Regions from separate parts of the Gracilibacillus phocaeensis genome, predicted to be linked through region 2. Evidence: riboswitches for the same ligand, from Rfam matches in the RefSeq annotation. Region 2 holds a riboswitch; each other region holds the start of a gene.
What was found. Region 2 has a riboswitch for S-adenosylmethionine ahead of E0E32_RS14735 (5-methyltetrahydropteroyltriglutamate--homocysteine S-methyltransferase). Riboswitches for the same ligand answer to the same signal wherever they lie in the genome.

Region 1 (10,042 bases), on a different contig from region 2:
TGATGGTACCAGGCTTAAATATTGGTCTGTTTGCGTATCCATTAGTGGAAGGCCTCTTTGGATTGGAAGGCCTCAAATATTTTGGCATGCTAGATGTTGGGAATGCTTTCATTGTTTTTGGATTAACTTATATTATCGCAGGGTATTTTGCCAGTGGATCAGGTACATTGGAAATGCGCTCGATTGCCGTGAAATTATCGAAGTCTGTGCCATTAATGACGTATTTCCTTGTATGCCTCATTAATTTATTTGGCTTATCCTTACCATCGACGTTCATTGATATTACAAACGTTATCTCTGTAGCGAATATGCCGCTTTCCTTATTATTATTGGGGTTGTATTTGAACTTCTCCTTTGCTAAAGGTTATGGAAAAATGTTAGTTGCTTTCCTAGCCACCAAGTATGGATTAGGATTGATAATGGGAACGGCATGTTACCTTCTGCTGCCAGTGGACGAAATGTTTAAATTTACTTTACTAATTGGTTTTATTTTGCCAACTCCAGCTTCTGTATTACCGTATTCCATTATGTTCGGCTATAATCAGCGGCTGGTGGGAACTGCTTCAAACTTAACCATGATCGTGAGCTTTGTATTAATTTGGGTCATCGTTAATGTGGTTATGTGAAACACCTGTTAACAGTTTAAGCTATCTCCACCATAAAGGCAGGGAAATTTACGAGTACTTAACGATGTGGAAAAGCGTTTTAAAAAGGGAGTGATAGTGTGTTTGACTTAAGTATGTGGGAATGGATCGTGGTTATTTTTGCAGGATTGCTTATTGGCTTTTCTAAGGCAGGAGTAGCAAGCATGGGGATTTTAGTAGTCACCATTTTTATGTTGCTTTTTCCAGCGAGAGAATCAATCGGTATTTTACTTCCGTTATTAATGGTTGGAGATTTATTTGCTGTAATCTTTTATCGAAGAAATGTAGTTTGGCGCTACTTATTATCCTTGCTTCCTTGGGTATTACTCGGTATTTTACTTGGTTATTTGGTATTAAATGTGGTGACAAGTGAACAGTTAAAGCCGATGATTGGAATACTAGTGCTTGGATTAATTATTTTACATATGGGTCAGAAAAAATGGGGAGAGCGTTTTGTTGAAATGCTGCCGGAATCCAAAATCTTCACTTACAGTATGGGTATATTAGCTGGTTTTACCACGATGATCGGCAATGCAGCTGGGGGAGTAATGACCATTTATTTACTAGTGAAAGGTCTGCCAAAAAAAGAATTTGTTGGTACCGGGGCATGGTTTTTCTTATCGGTTAATATTATAAAATTTCCTTTTTATATGTCACTTGGCATTATTACAACGGAATCACTAAGCTTTAATGCTCTATTAATTCCCGTTATCTTGATTGGTGCGCTAATAGGTGTGAAAATAATTCAAATCATGCCTCAAAAGGTATTTCAGACATTGGTGTTGTTGTTTGCAGCTATTGGGGCGATTCGGTTATTGTTTGGATGAGGCACTTTCATATGCAAAACGAATGTATTTGATAGAAATCGGCAGAGGCAGGTTTATGTTGCTTCTGCCGATTTCATTTCTTTCATAAATACTTCGGTTATGCACTTCACTGAAGAAGCGTTTATTTAATTCTCTCTCAGTGCCTGCTGAATATCTTCTTTCAAATCTTCCACATGCTCAATACCAACGGAAAAACGAAGTAATTTGTTACAAATCCCACGTTTTTGTAATTCTTCTTGCGGAATATCGGCATGTGTTTGTGTCGTAGGATAAGTAATAAAGCTTTCTACACCACCCAAACTTTCTGCAAAAGAGATAATCTTTAGTTTTTCTAAAAATGAAGCAACCAGCTTATTATCAACTACACGAAAACTAATCATAGCACCTTTTCCTGGATAAAGGACTTCTTCAACTTGTGGTTCTTTGTTTAAAAATGTCACCAGTTCTTGCGCGTTAGCTTGTTGTTGCTCTAGGCGCAGCGGCAATGTCTTCATGCCTCGGATCAACAGCATACAGTCTAAAGGTGACAGTACAGCACCAATGGCATTATGTAAATAGGTAAGTCGCTCTGCTAAGGACTCCTCTTTGACAGCAACGAGTCCTGCTAAGACATCATTGTGTCCACCCAGATATTTAGACGCAGAGTGAATAACAATATCGGCACCCAACAATAGTGGCTGTTGAAGGTAAGGGGTATAGAAGGTATTATCTACAATAAAAAGCAGATGGTGTTTTTTGGCAATAGCAGCCACTTCTTCTATATCAATTTCCATCAATAACGGATTGGTAGGTGTTTCAATGAATAGTGCCTTGGTGTGACTGGTGATTTTTTGTTCTATATCATTGGGATCGGTATAGACTGGCTTTATCTCATATGCCTTTTGTAAATGCTCAAACAAACGATAACTGCCGCCATAGATGTCTTCTGTAACGATAATTTCATCCTGCTGTTTGAATAACGAAAAAATCAATTGAATAGCTGCCATTCCAGAGGCACAGGCAAATCCCCTTACGCCACCTTCCAGCGTGGCAATCGCTTCTTCAACGATTTCCCTGGTAGGATTAGCAGTTCGGGTATAGTCATATCCCGTTGATTGACCAAGGGTTGGGTGTTGATAAGCTGTCGATAGGTATATAGGAGGTTCTACCGCTCCTGTTCGTACGTCCTTGCGATTGCCGATTTGAGCAAGCAATGTTTTCATTCTGTTCATTGGTTTTCATCCTTTCGCTGTAAAAATCAAAAAGAAGTCTTCGATAAGCAGAAGACTTCTTGTGTACTAAGATAGTATTCTCTCATCTGTCGGTAGTTAGCCGCCTGGAATTAGCACCATACATCTGTATGCTGGTTGCTGAGGTGTCATCGGGCCAGTCCCTCTACCTCTCTTGATAAGATTATTATTTATAGGATTTTCATACACGCATCATATCCTATAATGAGGAAGATTACAAGCCTATTTTATAAAATTTTTTGGTTATCCTATTGACAGAAGACGTAGAATCCTTTATATTTAGGATCAACTAATAACAGGAAATAAATGAAAACCTATATTGTTTTTCTTATCCAGAGGGGAGAAGGGAACTGGCCCATTGAATCCCCAGCAACAGGCTTTATGTACTGTGCTAAATCCAGCAAGTAATTGGCAGATAAGAGGTGTACTTCCTACTTAACTGAAGCCAAGTAGGATTTTTTCATTATGAGGTAAAACAAGCAAACGTGTGGGAGTAATGAATAGAAATGGTAGTAAAGAGATTACTACTTCATTTTTTGATCATTAATCCAAGTTTTCTTATCGGTATAAATGAATTAAAGAAATTGATGGACTGAAGGTTGGGATAAGATGTTAACGATCATAGCAATTGTAGCGGCTTGTTTATTTGCTTTTAATATCGGTGCAAGTGGTTCTGCTGCTAGCATGGGGATTGTCTATGGGGCAAAAGTAATTACCAAACGACAACTTGCCCTTCTGTTAGCTGGGATAGGGGCAGTAGTTGGTAGTGTATTCGGAGGACAGTACGTGACAGGTACTCTCGGTAAAGGTATTATCCCTGAAGATATCATGACAGTGAAAGTCGCTTGTATCATTTTATTAGTATCAGGTTTCACCTTGCTGGTTACCAATTACATCGGAATTCCCTTATCAACAAGTGAAGTAACAGTGGGTGCCATTGTCGGAGTTGGCTTAAGTTTTAGACAGGTAAATGTGGACACGATTGCCATGATTGTGTCTTTCTGGGTGATTGTCCCAGTAGCGGCTTTCCTTATTCCTTACTTTCTAGAAAAGGTCAAGCGCGTCTTGTCTAAAAAGATGAATTACCGGCCACCGGTAAAACTATTAGCCGTCATATTACTTATTACCGGGATCGTGGAGGCTATTGCAGCAGGGATGAATAACGTGGCCAACGCTTTAGCGCCATTAGTGGGATCAAATATTGTGTCGATGGAAGCCGGATTGCCGCTTATTGCGATTGTAGTGGTCTTAGGCAGTATCTTTTTTGGTGGGAAGGTTTTAGAAACCAACGCCAAAAAGATTACCTCGTTGACTTTGGGGAATGGAATTGTCATCTCAGGTGCTACAGGAAGCCTTGTGGTGGGGGCTTCGTTTTTAGGTATTCCTATACCAATGACTCAAATAACTACTGCTGCGATTGTAGGTATTCAGGCAAGTAAAGATAAGAAGAAGGTTTGGAAGCAAAAGATCATTCATCAGATTGCAAAGGTATGGATTACCTCGCCAATTGTATCTTTAGTCATTGCCTTTGCTCTAACGGAAATATTGGTGCAATATAGTTATAATCAGGTTATTATCCTCACCTTAGCCATTTTTGCAACGTATATTTTAGTAAGATATAGAGAAAGACCGACAAAAGTGATAAGAGAGAAAGGATGGGAACAACATGGGGAAAGTCTACTTAGTGGGAGCAGGACCAGGAGATGAGGAATTAATAACCATAAAGGGATTGAGAGCTATTAAAGAGGCGGATGTCATCTTATATGATCGCTTAATTAATCCTAATCTTTTACAACATGCCAAAGTGGAGGCAGATCTCATTTTTTGCGGAAAAGAACCTAATAAGCATGGCTTGATTCAAGATCGAATCAATGAACATTTGCTATTCCACGCTAAGCTGGGTAAGGTTGTCACTCGATTAAAAGGTGGGGATCCTTTTATTTTTGGCAGAGGTGGAGAAGAGGCCGTTGTACTTGAGAAAAACCAGGTTGATTATGAGGTAGTACCGGGGATCACATCCGGTATCAGTGCTGCTGCCTATGCGGGGATCCCATTGACTCATCGGCATGTAAGTGGTTCCGTTAGTTTTATCAATGGTGCTAACCCTGATGAAAGATCGAATGAAGAGTGGGTGCATCTCGCTAATGGTGCAGATACGCTATGCTTTTATATGGGGATCAAGACATTTCCAGTGATATGCGAGAAGCTACTGCAAGCAGGACTAAATCCAGCTGTTCCTGTTGCTATTATCCATTGGGGAACCTTTTCCCATCAAAAAACGATCAAAGGCGATTTGGCTTCTATAACGGAGAGGTTGAATGAGGTAAGTAATCCGTCTATGGTTGTAATTGGAGAGGTTGTTCAATTGAGTGAACAATTGCAATGGTTTGAGCGTATGCAAACTCAACAAGCAGAAATCCAGGTTTAACGATAGGTTATCGTATCTGTCATTAGGTTAGAAGATTCGAGGTCATCCTCTTATCGAAAAAATGACTAGTGGTCTAAGTTTGCCACTAGTCATTTTTTAATGCATCCGATATGTGCTTCTGATCATTGTCCCAGTCCCATTGCGGATTAATTCGGTCGATAAATTTCTGCAGCTGCTGTTCGGTTAGGTCCCTTTTACCGTTGGAATTATTGAGATAGGATTTTAATTCCCAATCGCCACCCTTTTTATTAGTAAAAGTTCGCCATTTAACGGTAAAGATGTAATCATTTCCATTAATATCGGCATGAACAAGTAAAATATCATTGTGTAAAATAAAATTGCTTAGCTTCATGATGTACACCCCCTATTCTTATCATACCATAATGAAGAAAGACTAAGAAGTTTATTTGGTATCTGGCTTTGTCATTACTAAGAGATATTGAAGATGTTAGGTAATTGTATCTTCCATTGGTATCTTCTTTGTAGCGTTGTCGAATAACGTACGTTTAAGTCAAAACATACAAATGCGCGTTTCTTCAAAGTCTTATTGCTTGGGTATCGATACTTTCGGGAAAAACCATAGAATGATAAACGTAAGCGTACCAATTAAAAACAAGCCTAGATATACCGTATGTAGTGCATAAGATAGCCCATCTTGCATTAATGTCAAGGTATCCGACGAAATGGTGTCTTGGAGATCCTGATTTAATAAGGCATCCGTATTGGGCATATCCACATCTACAGCCTGTTGTTGATAGAAATGCTGTAGCCTGAGATTTAAGAGCCCGCCAAGTAAAGAGGCGCCGACCGCACTACCGATAACCCGCATAAACATATTTAAGGAGGTGGCTGCTCCTCGCTCTTGCCAGGATACACTGTTTTGGATGGCTACGATAAATGTTGTTGACGTGAGCCCCATGCCGACGCCTACTACTAATGAGCTAACACCTGCATAGATCGGTCCTTTATCGGCATCCAGTAAGAAAAAGAGCAATGTACCAATAAACAAGGCGATACCACCTATAAATGCTGTTTGTTTAAAACCAATTCGTAATACCAAGTGCCCTGCAATGGTGGCAGATATCGGCCAACCTACCGATAAAGTACTCAGCGTAAATCCTGCAACAATCGCTGATTCTCCCATCACCCCTTGTACAAAGGTGGGGAGAAAGCTGGATAATCCTAAAACAATCATACCGGAAAGTAAAGTAGCTACGTTGGCAATGACCATGAGTTTATTTTTCCAAAGGTGCAAGGGCATCATTGGTGCTGTAGATTTACGTTCTTGCCATATGAACAGAACGATACCAATAATAAATAATCCAAGCAAGCCTAGGGTCTCTAGAGACATCCATGCCCAATTAGTTCCGGCTTGAACAAAAACAATAACTAACGAGGAAATGGCGATAAAGAAAAGACTTGTGCCAAGATAGTCAACCTTTTTCTTCTCCTTATTTACATCTTCGTGGAAGAATATCATCACTCCTGCCAAGCCAATTAAACCAAGCGGGATGTTAATCCAGAAGATCCAAGCCCAATGTATAAATTGAACAATAAATCCACCTAGAAGTGGGCCGACAACGGAAGAAATTCCCCAGACACTAGCTAGGTATCCTTGCACCTTAGCTCGTTCTTCGGCATTATACATATCTCCTACCATGGTGGTTACGATAGGTTGGATGGCACCTGCCCCCAATCCTTGGATAAGACGGAAAATAATCAGGGCAGTCATCGTATGAGCAAGTCCACATAATAAGGAACCGATAAGAAAAATCCCTACACCAATGACAAAAATCGGTTTTCGTCCAAATAAATCGGCTAGTTTTCCATATACCATCGTAGTTACCGCTTGCATTAATAGAAAGCTAGAAAAAACCCAGCTATATAATGAGAATCCACCTAAGTCGGAAACGATATTTGGCATGGCTGTAGCGATAATGGTTCCCTCAATGGCTGCCATAAACATGGAGAGTACCAAGGCGATTAATACGAGCGGTCGTTTTGTTTGTTTATCTACCATCATTTATTCGTCCTTTGCTGCAACTATTTGTATGTAATCTTCTCGTCTAAATTAGCGAGTATATATGATTGTTGGAACTTCCCTTTATTGTAGCAGATTCTCTTTTGGTTTGTCAGAAATAAGCTTTTTTCTGATGGCGCATGGTTAATCTACATAAAATAAGAAAGCGTTTTGGTTTCGAACCGGTTTTGATCTTTAAATAAGTGGATAGAGGAAGCTGCCACTCATATTGTTTACTTTGATTTAACTTAATGGAAACTCTAGCTTAAGATCTGTGAAAAAAAACGGTGCTTTTCATCTACAAACAGCAAGTATCTGTGCTAGAATAATAAAAAGGAAATGAGACATAGGGGGATGAATGATGGCATTAATTACTTGTAATTTCTTTTCTGATGTATTAAATCTTAGTACAACCATGACGGTTATTCTGCCGGAAGAAACATCCAATCAAATCGGTCAAAAAAATCGACGCATGGATGGTAAGCTTCCTGTCTTGTATTTATTACACGGTTTTAGTGATGACCATACGATCTGGTCAAGGAGAACCTCGATCGAACGATATGCAGCATCATATGGTATAGCGGTGATCATGCCACAAGTGGATCATAGCTTTTATTTGGATATGAGTTATGGAAAAAAATATTGGACATTTATCGCAGAGGAATTACCCCAAAAAGCCCGATCATTTTTTCCGCTATCTGATAAACGAGAAGATAATTTTGTATCCGGATTATCGATGGGTGGATATGGTGCATGGTTATGGGCATTGCGTCATCCAGATCGTTTTGCCGCCGCAGCTAGTTTATCCGGTGTGATGGATATTGCGACCCATTACCGCCAAGTGAAAGGTGAAAGTAACCCAGTCGCCAATGCTCTTTATCATATTTTTGCTGGTGAGGATTTAACAGATACCGATGTTGATCTTTTTTATCTGCTGCAAATGTTGAAGGAAGATAAACAAAGGATTCCAAAGTTATTCCAAGCTTGTGGAACAGAGGATTTTCTCTGGGATAGTAATAAGCGCATGTATCAATTTGCTATGGAATTAGATGTGCCGATTACAGAATCATTTAGTGCTGGAGAACATGAATGGGGCTATTGGGATACAGTGATTCAGGAAGTATTGGAATGGCTTCCAATCCAGAATAATCCAGCTAGTCGCAAAAAGCATTGAGCAAGGTTTGATTATGATAAAATCCCCCTTTTCCTGCCTAAAGAAATGGCAGAAGAAGGGGGATAAACTTAACCGTTTACTACGTCGGCGACGATTTGGTAGGATTGTTTTCTTGCTTCATGATCATAAATTTGTGAATTAATAATCACTTCATCTGCCGCAGTTTCTTCAAGGAACTGGGCAAGTTTCTCGGCGACAGCTGTCTTATCACCAATAATGGTAGACTTACTATTCACATTTTTTTCAACAGAAGCCTTTTCATATATGCTCCATTCTTGGTCAATATCATCGATTGGCGGCATTAATTGAGAAGGTGCGCCTCGTACCATCGAAAGAAATTGCTGTTGTTGTGAGGTGGCTAACCATTTGGCCTTTTCATTTGTCTCGGCTGCAATAACATTGACACCCACCATGGCATACGGCTGATTTAAGTGCTCGGAAGGTTGGAATCGATCACGATATAGGCTTAAAGCAGGTACCGTATAATCTGGAGAAAAGTGACTGGCAAAAGAAAAAGGCAGTCCTTTTTCAGCCGCTAATCGGGCACTGAAATCACTAGAGCCTAGTAGCCAGATTGGTACATTTGCTCCTTTGCCGGGAACGGCCTTGACACGCGCATCTCCTGCAAAATAGGATTCTAATTCTTCTACTTGATTAGGAAAGTCTTCTGGACTACTGTTTAGTGTCCGACGTAAGGCAAAGGCAGTTGCTTGATCACTTCCCGGTGCTCGTCCTAAGCCAAGGTCGATTCGATCAGGGTATAAGGCGTCTAACGTACCAAACTGCTCGGCGATAACGAGTGGTGCGTGATTCGGCAACATGATGCCCCCAGATCCAACGCGAATAGATTGGGTATGGCTGGCTACATGGCTAATCAACAAGGAAGTGGCAGAACTAGCAATACCGGGCATGTTATGGTGTTCGGCCAACCAATAGCGGTGATAACCAAGCTGTTCTGTGTGTTGAGCTAAGTTAGCACTGTTATTTAAAGAAGTACGGATGTCTTGTTGATAAAGAATCGGTGCTAAATCTAAAACAGAAAAGTTTACATTGGAAAATGTGGTTGACAAGTATATCACTCCTTAAGGTAATCTAATATGTAGGAAATGATACGCTGAAGGAGTGGAAAGGTCTAATAATTTGCTTAGGGGGAAGTATATGCGAAGAAAGCGAGTGTATCAATTACCAAGCAAACAAGATGGTTTTCGGATTTTGGTGGATCGTCTTTGGCCAAGAGGAGTGTCCAAGGAAAAGGCACAAATCGATGTATGGTTAAAAGAGATTGGCCCGTCCCCGGCATTGCGGAAATGGTTTGCCCATGATCCGACGAAGTTTGCCATGTTTAGGCAGAAATATATGCAAGAATTAAAAGAAGATCAGGATAAAGCAACAGCGCTGGAGTCGTTAAGAGAATATCGAAATAAATATGGTGATAACCTGACATTGGTGTATGGGGCTAAGGATGAAGTGTATAACCATGTTGTCATTTTAGAAGAATTAATCCAATAAAAAAAGCTTATGCAACTGCATAAGCTTTTTTACAAAAGCGCTAATTAGTTTTTCACTACGTTAGCAGCTTGTGGTCCACGGTTACCTTCTTCGATATCGAAAGTTACGCTTTGACCTTCTTCAAGTGTTTTAAAGCCTTCGCCTTGGATAGCAGAGAAGTGTACGAATACGTCGTCTTGTCCTTCAACTTCGATGAATCCAAAACCTTTGT
Region 2 (10,042 bases):
TTTATTCTTTATGATTATTTTCTTTATTGGTGTCATTTTTGACGCAGTCGGTTCTTAAAACATGCGCAAGAACAGGTGCAACACGCAAATGTTAGTTTCCATTACATTTGTGTGTTTTTTTGTTAGAAAAGGATAACATTAGCCCCTGCGAATAACGTTTTATCGAAGAATAGCTACGTCTAGCCCCGAGCGCTTTTATTTTTTGCATAAAAATGTGACGCGATACTATCTTATTCTATGGTAGAAAGGGAAAAATGGTTACACTTTCTTTTGTATATTGATATGTTATCGCTCCAGAAGTATCAGTTCGATAAATATCCATGGACTGCTGCTTAAGATTTGTTAATACGTCTGGATGTGGATGTCCATATTGATTGTCAAGGCCAGCAGATATAATACCTATATCGGCTCCCGTTTCACGTAAAAAACTTGCTGCACTGGACGTGTTACTGCCGTGGTGAGCTACCTTTAATACATCCAGATGCAATGATGGAAATTGTTCCAATATCTGCGCTTCCGATTTTTTGCCAATATCACCCGTGAACAGCCATGTATGCTGCCCTAAGCTTGTCTTTAATACCACTGAATTTTCATTCTTATCGCTATTTTCCTCCCATGGATACAGCACTTCCAATAATTGTCCCTGAACGTCAACCTGGTCCCCTGCTTTTATTTGATGATCTGTCGTTTTCGGACTGATTTCTCGGTATTGCTCCAATAATTTCTGATCGAAAAATGGGCTGCTAAACAAATGATCCACCTGATAATCATTCAAAATAAAGGGAACACTGCCAATATGATCATGATCTGCATGTGATAAAATGATCGCGTCGATCTGTTGAATCCCCCTCGCTTGAAAAAAAGGTTGGATGATTTGTTCAAAGGTTTCTGCGGAAGGTGTTTGAAAATCACGGCTCATCGTCCCTGCCGCATCGATCATTAAGACCCCTTTACGATAAGGTAATTCTATAACGATCGCATCTCCTTGCCCGATATCTAAAACCGTTACATAGCCGTGGGGATCCAGATATGGCTTTATGCTTACCGCAACCAATAAAAACACAATTAATACCGCTGAACGAAACGCCTTTTTCATCTCGTTTCCTTCCCAAGCAACCAAGCATACGTATAATAATACATAATAAATCCCCACCAAAATAAGAGGGAATTCTCCTGTTAGCCAAAGAAAACTTATCCTTTCATCGAGTATGGTCATTGCGTGTATGATAAAGGAATGTACCTTCCAAAACACCATATCAATGATCGTTAGCAAAAATGGAAAAGGCAAACCAAGCAATAGAATAAACAATAGTGGTAAAACAAATAAGGAAAAGTAAGGGATAATCAAAAGATTAATCAGTACGGAGGATGGTTGAAATTGATAAAAATGATATAATTGAATCGGCAAAATAATCATCAAACTTAAAAATGAAATCTGCAGCATATTCCATATGTTATGCGAAGTATGTGATAATACCTGCCGTGATAAGATAATCGCAAAAGTGACCGCAAAGCTAAATTGGAAGGCTAAAGAATAAATCAAGTGAGGATTATACAATAACAACAAAATACAAACAAGACTAAGCGTATCAGATAACGTTAAACGAATGGGGAGCTTATTTGTCACCAAAATGACATTCATCATTAAACAGGCACGCCAGACGGAAGGGGTCCCACCAGCCATAATCGGATAAATTAACAGAATAGCTATCAATACGAGTTGGGACTTTTCCACCGTCATGCGACAGACATATACCAATATAAAATAAAGAAGCCCAACTATCAGACCTACATGTAAACCAGAAATAGCAATGATATGGGTCAGGTTCCAATCTTGAAAAACATCGACCACTTCCTCTTCCAGTGACGATCGATCCCCAAATAACAAAGCAGCAAACCAGGCATAAGTAAACGAATGCAGCTCCCGCTCCGCATGCTGTAATATCCTATCACGCAAATCATATATTTTTTGTATCGGACCTTGTCCCATACATGAACTATTTTCCAATGATTCAATAATGAACTGTTGATGAATATCTTGACTGGCTAAGTAGAATTGATAATCAAACTGACCGGGATTTCTGGCTGTTGGAATTGTTTGATACTTCCCAGCAAAGGAACAGTTTGCCCCTGTCTTTAGAGTATTTGTAAGTGCTGGTAGGTCACTCTCTGATAGGAAATAAGTCAGTTGCACTTTTTCTTCCTGATTTGTATAAAGAGTAAAGCGTAGAAAAGTGTCCCTTTTTTCTACGTAAGAGGTAATCTGACCGGAGACAGTAGTGGTTACACTTGTATCAAGTGGAGGTTCGCTTTGGACAGCAGGAATCTGACCATACATCCATAGACCAAACAAGCATAAACCAACCAAATAAAAAGTAGGTAAACGATGGCCTAATAATAAATACATCATAAGTGCTAATAATAACACTAAAAACAGATAAAAGGATATCCCTTGGCAAAAAAGGCATAAGAGATATATGACCATTATCCAGTGCAATCTTTGAAACAATTGGTTATATACCTCCTTTCCCTTTTTCTTCCCCTATTCAGGTTTCAATGAAATATAAGTATGGTCTAATTCCACTTTTTCCGTATATACACCAACCTCTTTAAAAAGCTCGATGGCATAGGGGTGATTTTTATAGTCTTCTGCATAATACACCGTTTTAATACCGGCCTGAATGATTGCTTTACAACAATTCAGACACGGGAAATGGGTAACATATATCTCTGCTCCTTCTGTGGAAGCTCCAAATTTTGCACATTGCAGTAATGCATTCATTTCAGCATGGATGGTACGGACACAGTGCCCATCAATGACATAGCAGCCCTCATCTATACAATGCACACTCCCTGAGACACTCCCATTATATCCCCCTGCAATAATCCGTTTATCTCGAACAATGGTAGCACCAACCATCAACCGTTGACAAGTACTTCGTAATGCCAACAGATGGCTTTGTGCCATGAAATATTGATGCCATGAAATTCGTTCCATTTCTTCATCTCTCCCTTAAAGTAACACACTCTAATAAAATTCTATCGATATTGACCTTAACCGTCAATACATCCCTCCTGTCATCACAAAAATGCTTTCTCACTCTACCTCCTTAATCATGGAACTTGAACAAACGCTTTTATCTTTTCTAACGTTTTTTCACCAATTCCAGATACATTCGTTAAATCCTCAACCTTCTGGAATGAACCGTTTGTCTCCCGATATTCCAGGATCGCCTGCGCCTTGACTTCCCCGATTCCGGGTATGGTTTGAAGTTCTTCTAATGAAGCCATATTGAGTTTGACTTGTGGTCCTGTCTCCTGTGTTGGTGGAGTAGAAGATGATATAGCAACTTCTTCCTCTTCTGACTGATTTGGTACATAAATGACCATTTCATCGTATACTTTTTCTGCTAAATTGATTGATAACTGATTGGCCTCTGAGGTAAATCCATCAGCAAGCAGAATCACATCCTGAACTCGATCTTCAGGCTTCGCAATATATACACCAGGTTTATTCACTTCCCCTTTAATATCTATTTTTAGTTCCAATTCCTTGACTGGCTCATTCTCTTTTTCTTCTTCTGTTACTTCCTTTTCCATTGTTGTCACTTCTGCTGATGGGTCCACACTTACCTGATTGGACTGTTCTGTAGCACTAGGGTTTATAATAAGCCATAAGATAATGACTACCGCAATAAGTATGATATACCAATTTTTCAACAACCAAGACATGATCATCATTCCTTTATCATAGAATAGAAAAGTATGTCATAGGATAGTCTTAGCAACTATCCAGGAGGCGAGTAATGATGAAATGGGGCATAATAGGGACTGGTAATATGGGGGAGATTCTAATACGAGCTTTCCTTGAATCTGCCACCATCAAGGAAACAGATTGTTATATTACCAATCGAACGATCGAAAAGGCGTATCAAATCCAAAAACAATACCCAAACTTACAGGTCGAGACTAATTTACAGGAATTACTTGAAAAAGTAGACACCGTTTATCTATGTGTCAAACCCTTGGAAATGATAGATGTATTGAAGGAAGCGAAGCCCATTCTAACGGAGAAACAGCTGTTGATTTCCATTACAAGTGCTTTATCTGTTGATGAATTAGAGGAATTAGTCGATTGCCAAGTAGCAAGAATGATTCCAAGTATTACAAATTATGCATTAGCAGGGGTCACGTTAGTTACCTTTGGTACACGTTTGGAGGCCTTTAAAAAAGATCAACTTCTGCAAATCTGGAACAACTTTTCAGAGGCATTAGAAATAGATGAGTCTATCGTACGGATAGCTTCTGACATCGTTTCTTGCGGCCCTGCTTTTTTCTCATATTTAGCAGAACATTTCATTACCTCCGCCCATGATCAAACCAACATATCAAAAGAACAAGCGACTGTCTTAATGGAAAAAATGTTAGCTGGATACGGAAAATTACTTTCTGAGAAACATTTCAGCCTTACAGAATTAGTAGATAAAGTGTGTGTGAAAGGTGGGGTAACGGGTGCGGGTATCGCTGCTATTGATGAGCACTGGGAAGACTTATTTGGCCATGTCATTCAAGCCACTCATGACAAATTTTACGAAGATAAGGCTTTACTTCATAAAAAACAATAACCATTTAAGGTCTTCTTTATAATATTTCGACAATAGATGATCTATCTCCTGCCTGTATGATAAATTTTTTCTGATGTATGAATATATTCCGCAGAAAAGTCGACACCCCTGCGTTTTTTCGTCACTATAATTAAATAATTCATTTGAAAACTGGTCCGCGTAACCGAGCCAGTTTTTAAGCGTAGCAAAATGATGCTTCACATAAACTACCTATTTAAATAACAAAAAGAGTATCCACCACTCATGGATATGACGACTATTTTTTTGATAAGCAAAGAATGTATATAACCCTTGACATAATAGGACTTGGAATGATTTTTACCTATAACAAACCGCGATACCGATACGTTGGATGATGTAAAGTAGAGCGCTTTACAGGGGTTGCCTGGTTTTTCTTAATTCCTTCTTTTTTGGTCGTTAGTGGCTCTAAACCACCCCAACGAAAAAGGCTTTGTATCCTATTCGATACAAAACCTTTTTTTCATTCATTAACCCCAGATTTCTTCTGCTAGGGCAACAATATATTTTAGTTTATTCCACTGATCTTCTTCTGTTAGTTTGTTGCCATGATGTGTGGAAGAAAAGCCACACTGTGGACTTAGGCAAAGCTGATCTAATGGAACATACTGTGAAGCTTCTTCTACTCTCTGTTTAATGGTCTCTTTATCTTCCAACTGACCATGTTTTGAAGTGATTAAACCTAATACAACTCTTGGTCCGCCTGCTGGGATATGATCTAAAGGTTTGAAACCGCCAGAACGATCATCATCATACTCTAGGAAAAAGCCATCTACCTTTTCTTTGGCGAATAAAGTTGGTGCAATTAAGTCATAGCTTCCTTCAAATGCCCAGTTAGAACGATAATTACCACGACATAAATGAGTGGTCACCACCAAATCTTTCGGTTTATCCTCTAACACGGCATTGATCACTTTTAATGCCAAATCGATTAAATATTCACGTGAGAATTCACCATCATTGAATGGGATATCAGGCGAAGACAAACCAGCAATATACACATCATCAAACTGCAGATAGCGAACCCCTGCATCATAAAATGCCTTAACTGCATCACGATACGTCTGGATCACATCTTGAGCATAGACCTCTATATCAGGATAAACACTTTCATCTCTGATGCTTCGGTTAAATAACTGGTTCGGGCTTGGTATCGTTTGTTTAGCAACTGCTCTGCCATCAACGATTGCGTTAAATTCTTTAAAATCTTGTAAGAAAGGGTGATCTGGATTAAATGATACCTTACCTATATTACGGACATCATAGCGTTCTGTTTCTTCGTCTTCATTGAAAATAAACCCTGTATTCGGGACATATCCTTCGATTCCATGAAGGTGTTCTAAGAAATCAGTATGCCAGAAACGACGGCGGAATTCTCCGTCAGATACCAGCTCTAAACCAACTTCAATCTGCTTATCTACAATATAGCTGATTTCCTGATTCTCAACTTCACGTAATTGCTGATCCGTAATCTGACCAGCTTGATATTCTTTCCTTGCTTGTAATAATTTCTCTGTTCTTAATAAGCTTCCGACATGATCGGCTCGAAATGGTGCTGTTTTTGCTTGCACTACCATGTTATCCTCTCCTTTTATGTTATGGTATAGTTACTTATCCAGTAAAAAAAGGCCTCTTCTGATAAGAAGAAGCCCTTTACTACTATAAGGGAACAATCTTCTTATCTGTTGGAAGTAGCACCGTGTCTAATGATTAGACTGGTTGCTGAGACATCATCAGGCCAAATCCCTCCGTCTCTCTGGATAAGAATTACTATGTAATAAAATTGTATGAAAATAATCATACTACAAATATCAAAAGAATTCAACACTATTTTTAAACATTTCTATAAAAAAGGAGGTAAGCAAATTGATCCTTTCCATCCCAGACGAATACAGAAAGCTTAAACAAAAGTTAAACAACTCTAATCAGCAAGCATTCCCAAAAATTTCTCACGAAGATCAGCATGTCATCCGATTAGTCGTCAGGAAAACCAAATCAGCCAATCTTAATAATTTGACTCGGACAAAGGCTTATCTAGACTTTTATTTGGACTATCCTGAAATCAATTGGTCCATGCTTGCGCATATGGTTTCTAGAAATGCAGGTTGGAATATGACCGATCTAAGAGGCAGCAATTATCGACAACTATTGTCTGAGCAGCAGCAACATTATTTTTTCAACTTATTAGAAAAAAACAATTGGTTAATCTTTCAAGATGCTTACCCCCAATTACTACTGTATGCAGAAGGCTTGCGTCATCAAAAAGATCTTAGCTATTTACTACCTTATTTTGGAATATCCATTTTCATGCAAGTCATGTGGGAGTATTTCCATGTACATAAGGACCTTTTCTTACTCAATACCGCATTGATTATCAATGAACAACACTATATCGAAAAGCGGGTGATGCAAAATAAACATTGGCGCCCTTCTCTATCTGAAAAGATCAAAAGCAGTTTACCTGAGCTGTTGCAGTGGAATTACATCTTATTTCCCTTCCATAAGGAGCAGCAAGTGACTCTCGTTGGTCTGCCTGTTCGCCATTTCGCTTCATTAAAAAAACGTATTATCCTCGGCAAAAAGCTTTATCAATTACTATGTTATTCTACTTATACGGATGGAATTTTAGAGTGGGCGATGCAACAGAAACATAGTGGCTCAAGGAGTGACTACTGGCCAGATAAATTTTCTGTTGATAAACCCATGCATCCATATTCCACGATCTACAGCCCTTGTTTAAACGAGATATGGCCAAACATTCAGCATACACCTGCGCTTTGGCATGACTGGTATCACGATTGGCATGTCCTTCATTTCTTTAAGAAAACAAGGAGAAGTGTCAATGGTAAAATTCAGAAGGATTATGTAGAGGCATTACAGCAATTGGAATTTGCCAATATGCTGCTTCATACCTTAGATCCAACCTAGATCCTTCTTTCTGTATCATGGTAACGAAAGCTTAAGTCTTATCTCGATTCCAACGCCGCGCTATTTTTTGTATGGGATCCCAGACACCATTATAAGGCGGTGCGTATGCTAAGTCTAAGTCTTGAAGCTGATCGATCGTCATTTGATTATATAGAGCCGTTGCTAAAACATCGATGCGTTTATCTACCCCTTTCTTTCCAATGATTTGTCCTCCAAGGACATGATTGGTATAAGGGTGATAAAGTAACTTGATGTGTAAGTCTTCACCGCCAGGATAATAGCCTGCTTGATTATTTGCCGTTTTCGTTTCTGCTTGATAAGGAATGTTCAATCGTTTGGCTTCCTTTTCCGTAATCCCTGTACGACCGAGTGTTAGATCGAAAAATTGGATAATAGATGTGCCGGTGATTCCTTTGAACGTCAGGTATCTCCCCGCCATATTGGCCCCTGCAATTCGACCTTGTTTATTCGCTGTTGTTCCCAATGGTATATAATCATTGAGCTGTTTGACGATATGATAATGCGTGGCACAATCGCCAGCCGCATAAACATCAGGCAAAGATGTTTGCATCGCTGGGCTTACTATAATCGCGCCTTCATCCGTCATATGGAGGCCGGAGCCTTTGAGAAAATCGGTATTTGGATGGATACCAGCGCTGATCAATACTAGATCGGTATCAACAGCACCATTCGTTGTTATGACACGCTTTACCCGCTTATCTCCTTCAAAATGGGTAACTTCTTCCCCTAGTTTTACATCAACACCATGTTTGCTGGCTTCTTCGTGAATCTGTCGCGCCATATCTAAATCAAATATTTTAGCTAATTGATCCCCTCTTTGAATAAGGGTAACCGACAAACCTAAAGAACGAAAGCTTTCTGTCGCTTCTAATCCTATATAACCACCACCGATAATGGTAACGTGTTCGACGTTTTCCATCATATCGGTCACAATTGCCTTGGTATCAGGAATTGTCTTTAACACATGAATCCCTTCCAGGTTTATCCTCGGCCAGTTTGGCTGTATAGGATCTGCACCTGTAGCTATCAATAAACGATCATAAGTAAAGCTAACAACTTCTTTCGTTTGGATTCTTTTGGCATAGACTTTTCTCTCTTGAGCATCCAGTTCGGTAACCTCTATATTAATTTCTGCCTGAATACCATGATCCTCTCGAAACGATTGAACGGACCGTGCAATAACGTCGTCTGCTGAAGGAACAAGACCATTAATAACATAAGGAAGACCACATTGACCATAAGAATAGACAGCACCACGCTCAAGGACGGTTATCTCGGCCTGTTCATCCGTCCTGATAATCTCCATAGCCGCACTCATGCCCGCCGCTACTCCTCCAATGATGACATATTTCATCTGACACTCCTCCTCAACTATTGAATATCTAACGAACTCCACCAGTCTGTGCATTCATAGGGTGACAGAAAACACCAAAATACATGTAATCTTTTCATTGCTATCCTGCTAAGAAATCTTGTAAGATAGGGGCGATAGCTGCGGTATCCTGATAACCTTGTTTATATAAATCCATCAATTTTCGTTTGTTACGATCCATCCTAGCTACCTTTAATTTTTCACGGGGCGAAATGATTAATATATTTCCTTTTTCCTCTTCTTCATACAAATACTCCATTGTCTCGTTATATTCAATATGCCGATGTTTAAGGGCTTCTAATAAACCGGGATACTCTTGATATTTTCTGCTTATGTACCAATGAAAGGATTGTGGTTTCTTTACATAGCCACGATTTCGGGTTAAAACCACAACGTTCTTCGTATTCCCAGCACGTATTGACTGCTTAATAGGTATAGGGTTGCTAATACCACCATCCATTAAGGCCCGGCCTTGATAATGCACAATTGGCGCTGCCAACGGAAGTGAGCTGGAAGCGCGAATTAATGTCAATACATCCTTCGCATGGTGCTTCTTATCATAATAGACCGCTTCCCCTGTCATACAGTCTGTTGCTGTCACCACAAAAGATTCTTTCGCTTGTTGAAAAGTAGCAAAATCAAAAGGAACTAATTGATTTGGTAGCTGATCAAAAATAAAGTCCATTCCAAACAACTGCCGCTTTTTCAATAAATTTCGAATGGATAAGTAGTCTGGGTGACGTACATAATCAATGGACACTTTTTTATTTCTGTCCATTTGTCTTGATATATAGGAAGAACCATGACATGCCCCTGATGAGGCGCCGATCACATAGGGCAGATATATTTGATGCTTCATTAAATATTGCAACACACCTGCCGTATATACCCCCCTACTGCCTCCGCCTTCTAAAACAAGTCCAATATTACTACACATAAAAAACCCTCTTCCACTTTTCTGTTAATTAGATGCTGTTTACTTACTATTTTACTACTTAGCAATAGGAAATGAAAAGGAAGAGGATTGAGTAGTGCCTGACTCATATTCTTTTTTGTTTAATATCTAATTTCCCGTCTT
Region 3 (10,042 bases), 1.4 Mb from region 2:
TGCGACGGGGGACATGGCGTGGAGAAGCCTTCAAGCGAATCTCCTGTCTGATTTCTTTGGCTAATCCCTTTGTCAATTCATCCACCACTACACAAAGGACAATCTCTTCGTCATTGTCACAAGGTAAGCCGAATACTATCGAATCTTCCACTGCTTTTATCTGTTCCAATACACGATAGATTTCTGCTGTTCCGATTCGCACACCACCCGGGTTTAATACGGTATCGGCACGACCATAGATAACAAAAGTTTGGTCAATCGTTTGTTCCGCAAAGTCACCATGTGTCCATATACCAGGCCGTTCCGAAAAATAACTTTTCTCATATCTCTCGTCTCCGCCTTCACCGTAAAAAGTGATCGGCATACTTGGAAATGGCTGCGTGCAAACGAGATCTCCCTTTTGGTCATAGACTGCCACCCCTCGGTCATCAAACACGTCAACCGACATACCTAGCGCTTTGCAGCTTATTTCTCCTCGTTTAACTGGATGGATGGGAGAGCCCATTACAAAGCATCCCATAATCTCTGTACCGCCAGAAATCGAGGCCAAATAGAGATCCGTTTTTACCGTCTGATAAATCCAGTCATATTGCTCTGCTGCTAATGGAGCACCACAGGACAGAATGCTTTTTAACCGGGTTAAGGGATAACGTTCTTTTAGGACGATATTCTCTTTCATTAAGGTTTCTAAATATTTCGGGCTTGTGCCAAAATGGGTTAGTCCTACTTCCTCAGCAATATTCCATAAATGTGCTGGTTTATCTGGTAACACAGGAGCACCATCATATAATAAAACCGAAGCTCTGCTCGCTAAACCAGATACGAGCCAAGGATACATCATCCAAGCCGTATTGCTATACCAAAATAGCACATCCTCTTCTTTCAGGTTACAATGAAGCTGATGTTCTTTCACATGCTGCAGTAATGTGCCGCCAACCGAATGGACAATGGCTTTTGGCAATCCCGTTGTACCGGAAGTATAGAGGATATACACTGGGTCGCGAAAAGCTATTTGTTCAAAAACCGGCTCCACTGCGTCGTTATCAAGCAGCTCTTCCCAGGTCAAGCCACCTTCTACCTCTCCCAGTGTCGTAACCACTTTAGCAATACTGCCGACTTGTTCCACGGTTTCCAAGACCTTATCGGTGATGTCAAATGGCTTTTGTTTATATTGATACGTAAGATTAGCGATTAATACTTTCGGCTGTACCTGTCCGATCCGGTCAACAATCCCTTTTGCACCAAAATCAGGTGAACAGGACGTCCATACGGCTCCAAGCGAGGTCGTCGCTAATAAGGCAATCAAACCTTCTACATTATTATTGGTAATTCCAGCAACACGATCACCCTTCCCAACACCTAATGAACGAAGGCCGCGCTGTGCTTTCGCCACTTCGATTCGCAATTCGGCATAGGTTATTTGCCCAGTCACGCCTGTTTCATCTGCTTCATAAGCAGCAATCTTATTGGGATTTCCTTGCAAGAGATTTTCGGCAAAATTCAGCCGTGCTTCCGGAAAAAAGGTAGCTTCTTTCATCGTCTTGCCAGGCAAATAAGCAATCGTACCTTTCTCTCCTATCAGCTCGGCGTAATCCCAAACAGCCGACCAAAAGGCACCGATATGGGTTATCGACCAGCGATGCAACCTTTCATAAGGGAATAATGGCTGATTCACTTGTGTGGCGAAGCTTTTTAAGTTTGATTGTTCGATATCCTGCTGAGTAGGCTCCCATAATAAATGATGATTGCGTTCTTTTATTTCCACACTCATGCTTTATCCCCTTTCCCATTTACCTCTATTAATATCGCGATTCCTTGTCCGCCACCACCACATAATGCAGCGATTCCTTTCCCCCCACCTCGTCGTCTTAATTCGTAGGCAAGAGTTAGAACCAGTCGGAAACCGGTACCGCCTAATGGGTGACCAATAGCTATTGCACCACCATTTACATTTAATTTATCCTCGGAAATAGATAATTGATTGGCACTGGCAATAACGACACTGGCAAATGCCTCATTTATTTCAAATAAATCAATATCTTCCACGGTAAGTTTTTGCTGTTTTAATACCATTTCGATGGCATCTGCTGGTTTGGTTTGTAGGCTGGTATCTGGCCCTGCAGTTTCTGCCCAATCCTTGACACAAGCAAGTGGCTCCGTATTCAACTCTTCTGCCTTAGCTGAAGTAGTGACAATTCCAACACTCGCACCATCCGTCATTTGTGAAGCGTTCCCTGCCGTAATCGTTCCATCCTTTGCAAAAACAGGTGACAAACCTGCTAATTTATCCAATGTGGTCTGAGGCCGTATTCCCTCATCTTCTACTAACACCTGATCAAACGGCACGATTTCTTCCGCTAATCGTCCAGCGTCACGCGCTTTTGCTGCCCGTGTTTGTGATAAAAAAGCTATGTTATCTTGCTCTTCTCTAGTAATGTGAAAGGATGGGTTATACTGCTCTGTCAACACGCCCATGGATTGTTCACTCAAGGCGCAGGATAATCCATCTCGAAGCAAGGTATCCGTCATTTGCTGATGACCAAAGTCTTTGGGTTTAGGCTTTGGAATGACGTAAGGAGCGTTGGACATGGAATCCATTCCACCAACAATGTAGGTGTTCCCTTCGCCAAGTTTGATTCTTCTTACAGCGTCGATCACGGTGGCTACCCCGCCAAGACAAACATTATTTACTGTCATCGCCGGAATCCGACTGTCTAACCCCGCCTGAAATGCCACTTGCCTCGCAGGATTCTGTCCTTGGCCAGCTTGAATCACTTGTGCCAGTATCACGCCATCAATCGTTCCCAGAGTCGGATATTTTTCTATTAAATGAGTTAATGGTTTGCTGGCAAGTGATACAGCGTTATACCCCGCCAATGCCCCATTCCATTTACCATAAGGTGTTCGTTTCCCATCCAAAATAACAACTGTCATTATAATCCCCTCGTTCTATGTTATCGATCATCTAATAAAAAAAGCCCTCTTTCGATAAAAAGAGGACTGTTCCACTTCTTATCTGTCAGGATGATACCTGATGGATTTAGCACCTTTTAAGCTGCATGCACTTAAAGGTTGCCGGGTTTCGCAGGGCCATGTCCCTCCACCACTCTGGATAAGATATTTCTATATAATTTTATAAGTTTGGAAAACTCTCTATAGCAACATAGAGAGTTGATTGTATCTGCATCTATTAATATAGTAAAAAAGCGTTCAAATAATACCAAGTAACATGGTATACTTTATCACAAGAAAAAACCCTTGTCAAGAATTATCGAAAAATTTTTAAACAGGAAAGCGATCTCGTTGCGGATGACGGACTTTTTTTACGATTCTCCTCTCATTTTGGCCGTCATTTCCGTATCCACAAATAAAGAGACAGGGCAAACCACCCTGTCTCTTGAATAACCTTCTATGTTTGTTTCGATTTATAGCTAATGGCAGTGGATAAAGTTCCTGGTTGATACAGTTTCTTGGAAATCAGTGTTTGAACAATTAAAAACAAGCCACCCGTCGTCCAATACAGCGGAAGTGCTGCTGGTGCCCCAAAAGAAACCAGACCAATCATGACCGGTGAGATCAGACCAATGATCGCCATTTGTTTTTTCTGAGCGGGATCCATACCCATTTGTGTCACTCTTGATTGCACAAAATAAACCGCCATGGCTATCAATGCCATCCAGATATTTGCCTCTCCCAGACTAAACCACAAAAAGGAATGAGTGGAAATCTCCGGTGTGCTACGAATCGCATAGTAAAAACCAATTAAGATCGGAAATTGAATGATAATAGGGAGACAGCCAAGCGATGCTAAAGGATTGATTTGGTGTTTCTGATAAAGTTGCATCGTCTCCTGTTGCATTTGCACATTGACATCTTTACTGCTATCTTTATACTTTTCCTTGATTGCATCCATCTCCGGTTTTAGCACCTTCATTTTCTCCTGCATCTCGCGACTTGATTTCATTTGTTTTAGCATGAAAGGCATCAATAACAAACGTATCATCACCGTCAGCACGATAATAGACAGTCCATAATTATCCCCTAATAGAGTCGCCAAATGTTTGATAAGATAAGAAAATGGACCAATCAAATACTGATCAAAAAAGCCAGATGAATCTCCATCACCAACACAACCAGTTAAAAATAAAAGAATCGTTCCTACAATAAAACTATACTTGCCAAAGAAAGGGAATACAGATTTTTGTCCCATTGTGAACCTCCTCGTTTTTGTTTGCTTGGATAAAACGAGAAGGAATGATTATCACTATCATCATCAGGCACATCTATGCGCTTGGTTGTATGGGTTATCCAGTCTTGTACATCACGTGAATCCTCACGAGCATCATCGATTGGCAGCCGCTTAAATGCCAATGCATGGTATTCTTTTGTATATCTCTGGTTTGCCATTATCGTACTACTAACATGAATATCTACCATTCGAAACGTGAAAATCATTGACAGAATGATACTCAAATAAAAGTACATTGGAGAAACTTCAGCTAATAAGTCATACAACAATTCAATCGCCATCTGTATTCACCTCCTTTCATTTGTCTATTTACTATTTACGTTGTGACAAGTTTATTTGTTTCATCTAATTCTTCATTATACTAAAAATAATATAAAATAGACAGTGGCAAATACAGTCAGTCCAATTCTATTTTTAATACCACTGGTTTATCTGATTGCACCTGCGTGGTTTTACACTGCAATCCGCTGCTTGTTCGCTTCCATACTGGTTTTTCTTCATAACCTAGTATCGTAACATCCTTAATAATTCCAGAAAAATGCGGCAGTTTCGACGCATCCTGGTCTGCCAGTGATTTGATATGAACCAATCCATCTTCAGGATACTGGAGCACAGTCGCATATAAATACGATCCGTTCACCGTAAAACGAATATCTTCCGAGGTAAACAGCTTCTGCTCCGCATCGGTAAACTGGCCTTCCTCGATAGTAGTAGGACCTTCGCCCGCTTGACGCCATACCTTACTGCCATAGATCGCTTCCCCATTTACCCGCAACCATTCTCCTATCTCTAACAAAATGTGTCTATCTTGGTCAGGTATGGTGCCATCTGCTTTTGGTCCGACATTTAAAAGCATAGTACCATTTTTGCTGACAATATCAACCAGATCACAAATCAGGCTATAACTTGTCTTATAATGGTTATTCTCGGTATATCCCCAAGAATTGGTAGCTACAGAGGTACAAGTTTGCCAGAAATAGGGCTTCTGTTCGGCAAATTGTCCGCGTTCGATATCCAAGACGGCCGTGCCAAACATAAATGCATCATGCTTATAGTTGATCGCTACCTCAGCTCCCCATTCGGCAGCACGGTTATAATAATAGGCGGCAAATTCTCTCAAGTACGGCTTGGCAGCTGGATGCTGGATCCACCAGTCAAAATAAAATACCTTCGGACGATAATTATCCACGATTTCACAACAACGAGCCAGCCAATCTTCCATAAATTCTTCGCTAGGTGCAGGAGCATTCAAGTCATGTGTGCCATATTCCTTTTCAGCTGGCCAGTAAAAATCACCGCGAGTTAATGGTTCTTTGATGTCACTATCAAATTCTTTCCCATGCCCCATAAAGAACCAATGCTCTATTCGATGGGAGGATGCACAAAATGGGATGCTTCGCTCGGATAGAGATGTCTCTAATTCACCCATTAAATCCCGCTTCGGCCCCATATCATAGGCGTTAAAAGCTGATATATCACTGCGATACATCTGAAAACCATCATGATGCTCTGCAACTGGCATCACATATCGTGCACCTGCGTCAGCAAATAACTGCGCCCATTCTTCTGCGTCATAGTTTGTTGCTTGAAATTGAGGAATAAAATCCTTATATCCAAACGTTTTATGCTCCCCATAGGTTTTCCGATGGTGTTCAAATTCTGGAGAGCCTTGGATATACATATTACGAGAATACCATTCATTCCCAAAGGCTGGTATCGAGTACAATCCCCAATGAATGAAAATACCGAACTTCGCCTTCTGATACCAATTTGGTACTTGATATTGTGATAAAGAATCCCAAGTCGCATCAAATGGACCCTCCCGAATAACCCTTCTGACTGCCTGTAAGTACACTTCTACATCTTCTCTGCTAAAATTCATGACATCATACCTCCTATTTATTTTTTTGAATGTTGATTATATTCACAAAACACCGCTGGGCAATTATGATGCGCTTACATTATTTGACTAAACAACCGTTGTAAGGGAATATAAATCTATAATTGTTACCGGTAACTAAATAAACGATAGCCTTTACGCGCATGATAAGACAACACGTATCTGCCTTACCATGCACATCAACATCCTTATAGACTCGGCTTAAGCGTTTGTTTTAATTCATGCAGCGTCTGAGCATCTTCTAAGAATTGCTCTTCTTCATCATATTTAACAAATTCCATCAATACATATCGTTCCTTGCCGTCCTGAAATATCTCTCTTAAATATTGCAGCCACTCTGTTTGTCCCTCAGCTAAGTTTAAACGATCCTCAAAAGAATACCAATAGAAAATATGAACATTGGTTATCCAAGGTTTTACGGCTTCTATGCTAGCTAATCTTTCCTTTATGGATACACTATTGGGCGGCTGCCAATACGTAAAGACATTATCATGGTCAATCTCTTCCATTAATTGTCGTGCACTTTCCTTGGTATCTGTCAGCGTATTTCCATGGAATTCTAAATGAATGCTGATTCCATGCTTACTAGCCAAATCGGCAACTCGACGAGCGTCCTGTACGACCAACCCTCGATAATCATCACTTGCTTTATCGCTGCCTGTTACCCCTGCCCAGACACGAATCGCTGGTGCTCCTAATACCTTGGCCGACTGCAAAACCTCTTGAAATGCTTCCTCGTTATCCCCATAATCCGCCAAGCGGTAGTATGAGCCATAAGAGCTAATTTCCAACCCTTGATTTCTCGTCGCTTCTCCAATTTCTTGAGCCGTTTGCATATCTCCAGCTGGAACATGTGTATCAGCTCCCCATTCAATCGCATCCAATGCTGCCTGTTTTGTTAAATCAATGATTTCCTGAGGGCTTTTATCACGAAATGTTACCGAACATACTCCTAATTTCACAATAGACCTCCTTTTTTAAGCCATACGTACAAATTGCGCTTCACTAACTTCCCATTTTAATGGTTGATCATCTAGATACCTTTTTAATTCTTCCAACATAAAGCTTCCCATCCGTCCACATTCTTCGCCTTCACTTCCTGCTAAATGTGGGGTGATGACCACATTTGGCAGTTGAAACAGTAAGGAATCCTGGCTTGGCGGTTCAGGATGTGTCACATCAAGTATTGCGGTGATATCCTTGCGCGCTTGTAACACTTCGATCATTTCTTGCTCTCGAACAATCGCTCCTCTTGCTGTATTGATAAAACTGGATCCTTGCTTCATCAAGCGGAAATGATCTCCGCGAATCATCCCAATCGTTTCTTCCAGCAGCGGTGTATGTAAGGAGACCACATCTGCTTGTCGGAATAATTCCTCTAAGGAACAAAGTGTGACCCCCAGCTGATCCGCTTCCTCTTGCGTAATAAAAGGATCATACGCCAAAATATCGATGTCAAACGGACGCAACAATTCCAACGTATGTCTTCCTACCGTACTCAGCGAAATTAAACCAACTTTGCTTCGAAATGCCCCTTTTATGGCAAAAGGCTTCGGTGGATACTGTTTCGTTGCTTCAATCTCTCGGACAAACTCCCAACCATTTTTCAAACAAAAGAGAATCTGTGACAAAGTAAACTCTGCCACCGGCCTGCCATTAGCAGATACGGCGGTTGTAAATCGAATGCCATGATCCCATGCCTCCTGCTTTGCAATAGCCTTAATCGATCCTGCACCATATAGAACAAGTTGAAGATTTGGAGCAGCGTCTAGTAGTGTCTGATCAATAGCAGGTGCTCCCCACCCGGTAATGATAATCTCTACATCTTGCAATACCGATAAGTCTTTGCTTAACTCCTGTTGCGACATTGGTTCGGCTACAACGTTCACCAATGTGGCTATCTCATCTCGTATAAAAGAAGGATACACCAAATTAAAGGTATCTTGGTTCATTATGAATATAGCATTTTTCATGACTACCCCCCTTTTCCTTGCAGCAATTGTTGCTGTAACCAATTATACGCTTTTCTACCACTTACTTCATGTGCCCCTGGAAAAATATCATAACTAAATTTCTCTGGAGAAAATGTATAATATTCACTAATTTCCTCAATAGCCTCTTTGGTATATTGACTTGGAAAAATTGGATCGTTCTCGCCCGATTCAATAAACAGACTCCGTGGGGCAATCAAAGCAATCCACTCTGGCAGTTCCGCCACCGCCAAAATACCTGGAATATAATTATCAATACAATGGTGCATTGCCATCGTACTACCCTTAAATGTGTTGGCAAATCCAGTTAATACCGTTGCCTTGACTCGGGTATCTAAAGTGGCTGTAAAAGCGGACACCAATCCACCTCCTGAAAAGCCCATCATTGCTATATTATTTGCATCTACTTGAGCGTCCTCTTCTATATAATCTAGTATACACCGTGCCTCCCAAATCCGCAGACCAGCTAATGTTTTTCCTTCCATTAATAGATTGGTTGCCATCGATTCACAAGAATTTTCATTTCCCGCTTCTATATCTCTCGTCAAACGCCTCTCACCAAACCCAATTACTTCAGGCACAAAAACCTTGAAACCCTGATTCACTAACTGAATAGCAAACTGATGGTGAATCGTGTTTTCTTCTTTTTCCCCATCTTTAGTCAGCCCTACCGCTTCATGGACACCATATCCATGTCCGTGGACAGCCAGAACAGATGGAAAAACCTCTTGATTGGTCTTCGGTGTTAAAATAAACATTTTTATCTCCACAAGCTCTGTAACGGACAATGCTATTAAATCTCTGTGATATCTCTCACAATCCTTTGTTTCTAGCACACGTGTCTGAAAAGGAACTCGGGTATCATTTAAATACGAAAAATCTCCTAGCAATTCAAGAAGTGTATTAGTTAAAATCGATCTTCGCTCTGCCGGTCCTACCGCCTTGACAGACTCCTCTAATGCATTTTGATAAAATTGATCAAACAATTGATCTTCTTGATTCACCTAAGGCCACCTCTTCTCCAAAAGTTGTTTAACGATTGTACTCTGTATTTTATTTGAAGTGCTAGGAATATTGCAAGGATATCGCTTTCATTTAGAGGTGTTATCATAACCCAAAGCCGCATTTTGTACCTGCTAAGATCCTTAACAGCAAAAATCACGACAAAAACTTCACATTTTTCAACAAGAAGCCGGACTGATTTGACCGACTTCTTTTCTATATTATTTCTGTGCCTTGTCACTAAGTTTCGACCAAAAAGTCGCTAGTACCGGCCCAGATATATTATGCCAGATACTGAATATCGTACTTGGCACGGCTGCTATCGGGTTGGCCGCAAAGAAGTTCAGTGCTAGTTGCGAGGCCAATGCTGAATTTTGCATGCCCGCCTCAATCGCAACCGCCTTTTGATCGGCGAAGTTCAGCTTACTTATCCTTGCCAATAGAAAACCTACCAGTAAACCTAGGATATTATGTAACATGACCACAACAAAAATGAGTAAGCCAGACGTTGCAATCGCCTCTGTATTGACAGAAACAACCCCTGCCGCTACTGCAACAATACCGATTACGGAGACAAGCGGTAGCGCAGTAACACTTTTTTCCACCTGCTCTCGGAACAGCATACGCACAACAAAGCCCAAAATAATCGGAATCAATACTACCTTTACAATAGAAAAAAACATATCAACAAAAGACACAGACATCCATTCACTTGCTAACAATAGAGTGAGCGTTGGTGTCAGTATCGGTGATAATAGCGTAGAAACGGTAGTTGTAGCTACAGATAAAGCCGTATTTCCTTTCGCCAAAAAGGTAATCACATTCGACGCTGTCCCGCCAGGACAACAGCCAACCAAAATAACACCTACCGCAATTTCCGGTGTTAACTGAAAAACTTTT

Region 1: another riboswitch for S-adenosylmethionine. It lies ahead of E0E32_RS02280 (inorganic phosphate transporter); the one in region 2 lies ahead of E0E32_RS14735 (5-methyltetrahydropteroyltriglutamate--homocysteine S-methyltransferase).
Region 3: another riboswitch for S-adenosylmethionine. It lies ahead of E0E32_RS08340 (thiolase family protein); the one in region 2 lies ahead of E0E32_RS14735 (5-methyltetrahydropteroyltriglutamate--homocysteine S-methyltransferase).

Annotation. Positions count from the first base shown of each region.
Region 1 covers NZ_LR131141.1:378,216-388,257, forward strand. The annotation lists gene E0E32_RS02265 (AEC family transporter) at 1-626, shown strand, start outside; gene E0E32_RS02270 (sulfite exporter TauE/SafE family protein) at 725-1,471, shown strand; gene E0E32_RS02275 (methionine biosynthesis PLP-dependent protein) at 1,597-2,682, opposite strand; SAM riboswitch class I at 2,762-2,864, opposite strand; SAM riboswitch class I at 3,026-3,122, shown strand; gene E0E32_RS02280 (inorganic phosphate transporter) at 3,310-4,407, shown strand; gene cobA (uroporphyrinogen-III C-methyltransferase) at 4,367-5,128, shown strand; gene E0E32_RS02290 (hypothetical protein) at 5,214-5,480, opposite strand; gene E0E32_RS02295 (MDR family MFS transporter) at 5,673-7,148, opposite strand; gene E0E32_RS02300 (alpha/beta hydrolase) at 7,510-8,322, shown strand; gene E0E32_RS02305 (LLM class flavin-dependent oxidoreductase) at 8,391-9,392, opposite strand; gene E0E32_RS02310 (DUF488 domain-containing protein) at 9,481-9,831, shown strand; gene E0E32_RS02315 (cold-shock protein) at 9,876-10,042, opposite strand, start outside.
Region 2 covers NZ_LR131144.1:1,451,440-1,461,481, forward strand. The annotation lists gene E0E32_RS14710 (YqzM family protein) at 1-58, shown strand, start outside; gene E0E32_RS14715 (DNA internalization-related competence protein ComEC/Rec2) at 236-2,485, opposite strand; partial or broken gene E0E32_RS14720 (ComE operon protein 2) at 2,552-2,998, opposite strand; gene E0E32_RS14725 (helix-hairpin-helix domain-containing protein) at 3,115-3,732, opposite strand; gene comER (late competence protein ComER) at 3,807-4,625, shown strand; gene E0E32_RS14735 (5-methyltetrahydropteroyltriglutamate--homocysteine S-methyltransferase) at 5,114-6,220, opposite strand; SAM riboswitch class I at 6,319-6,410, opposite strand; gene E0E32_RS14740 (DUF2515 family protein) at 6,510-7,571, shown strand; gene E0E32_RS14745 (CoA-disulfide reductase) at 7,603-8,946, opposite strand; gene E0E32_RS14750 (patatin-like phospholipase family protein) at 9,047-9,901, opposite strand; gene rpiA (ribose-5-phosphate isomerase RpiA) at 10,005-10,042, opposite strand, start outside.
Region 3 covers NZ_LR131144.1:96,332-106,373, reverse strand. The annotation lists gene E0E32_RS08345 (acetoacetate--CoA ligase) at 1-1,771, opposite strand, end outside; gene E0E32_RS08340 (thiolase family protein) at 1,768-2,934, opposite strand; SAM riboswitch class I at 3,010-3,119, opposite strand; gene yidC (membrane protein insertase YidC) at 3,410-4,210, opposite strand; gene E0E32_RS08330 (hypothetical protein) at 4,159-4,530, opposite strand; gene E0E32_RS08325 (alpha-L-fucosidase) at 4,647-6,131, opposite strand; gene E0E32_RS08320 (sugar phosphate isomerase/epimerase family protein) at 6,338-7,111, opposite strand; gene E0E32_RS08315 (hydroxyacid dehydrogenase) at 7,127-8,122, opposite strand; gene E0E32_RS08310 (dienelactone hydrolase family protein) at 8,125-9,144, opposite strand; gene E0E32_RS08305 (bile acid:sodium symporter family protein) at 9,364-10,042, opposite strand, start outside.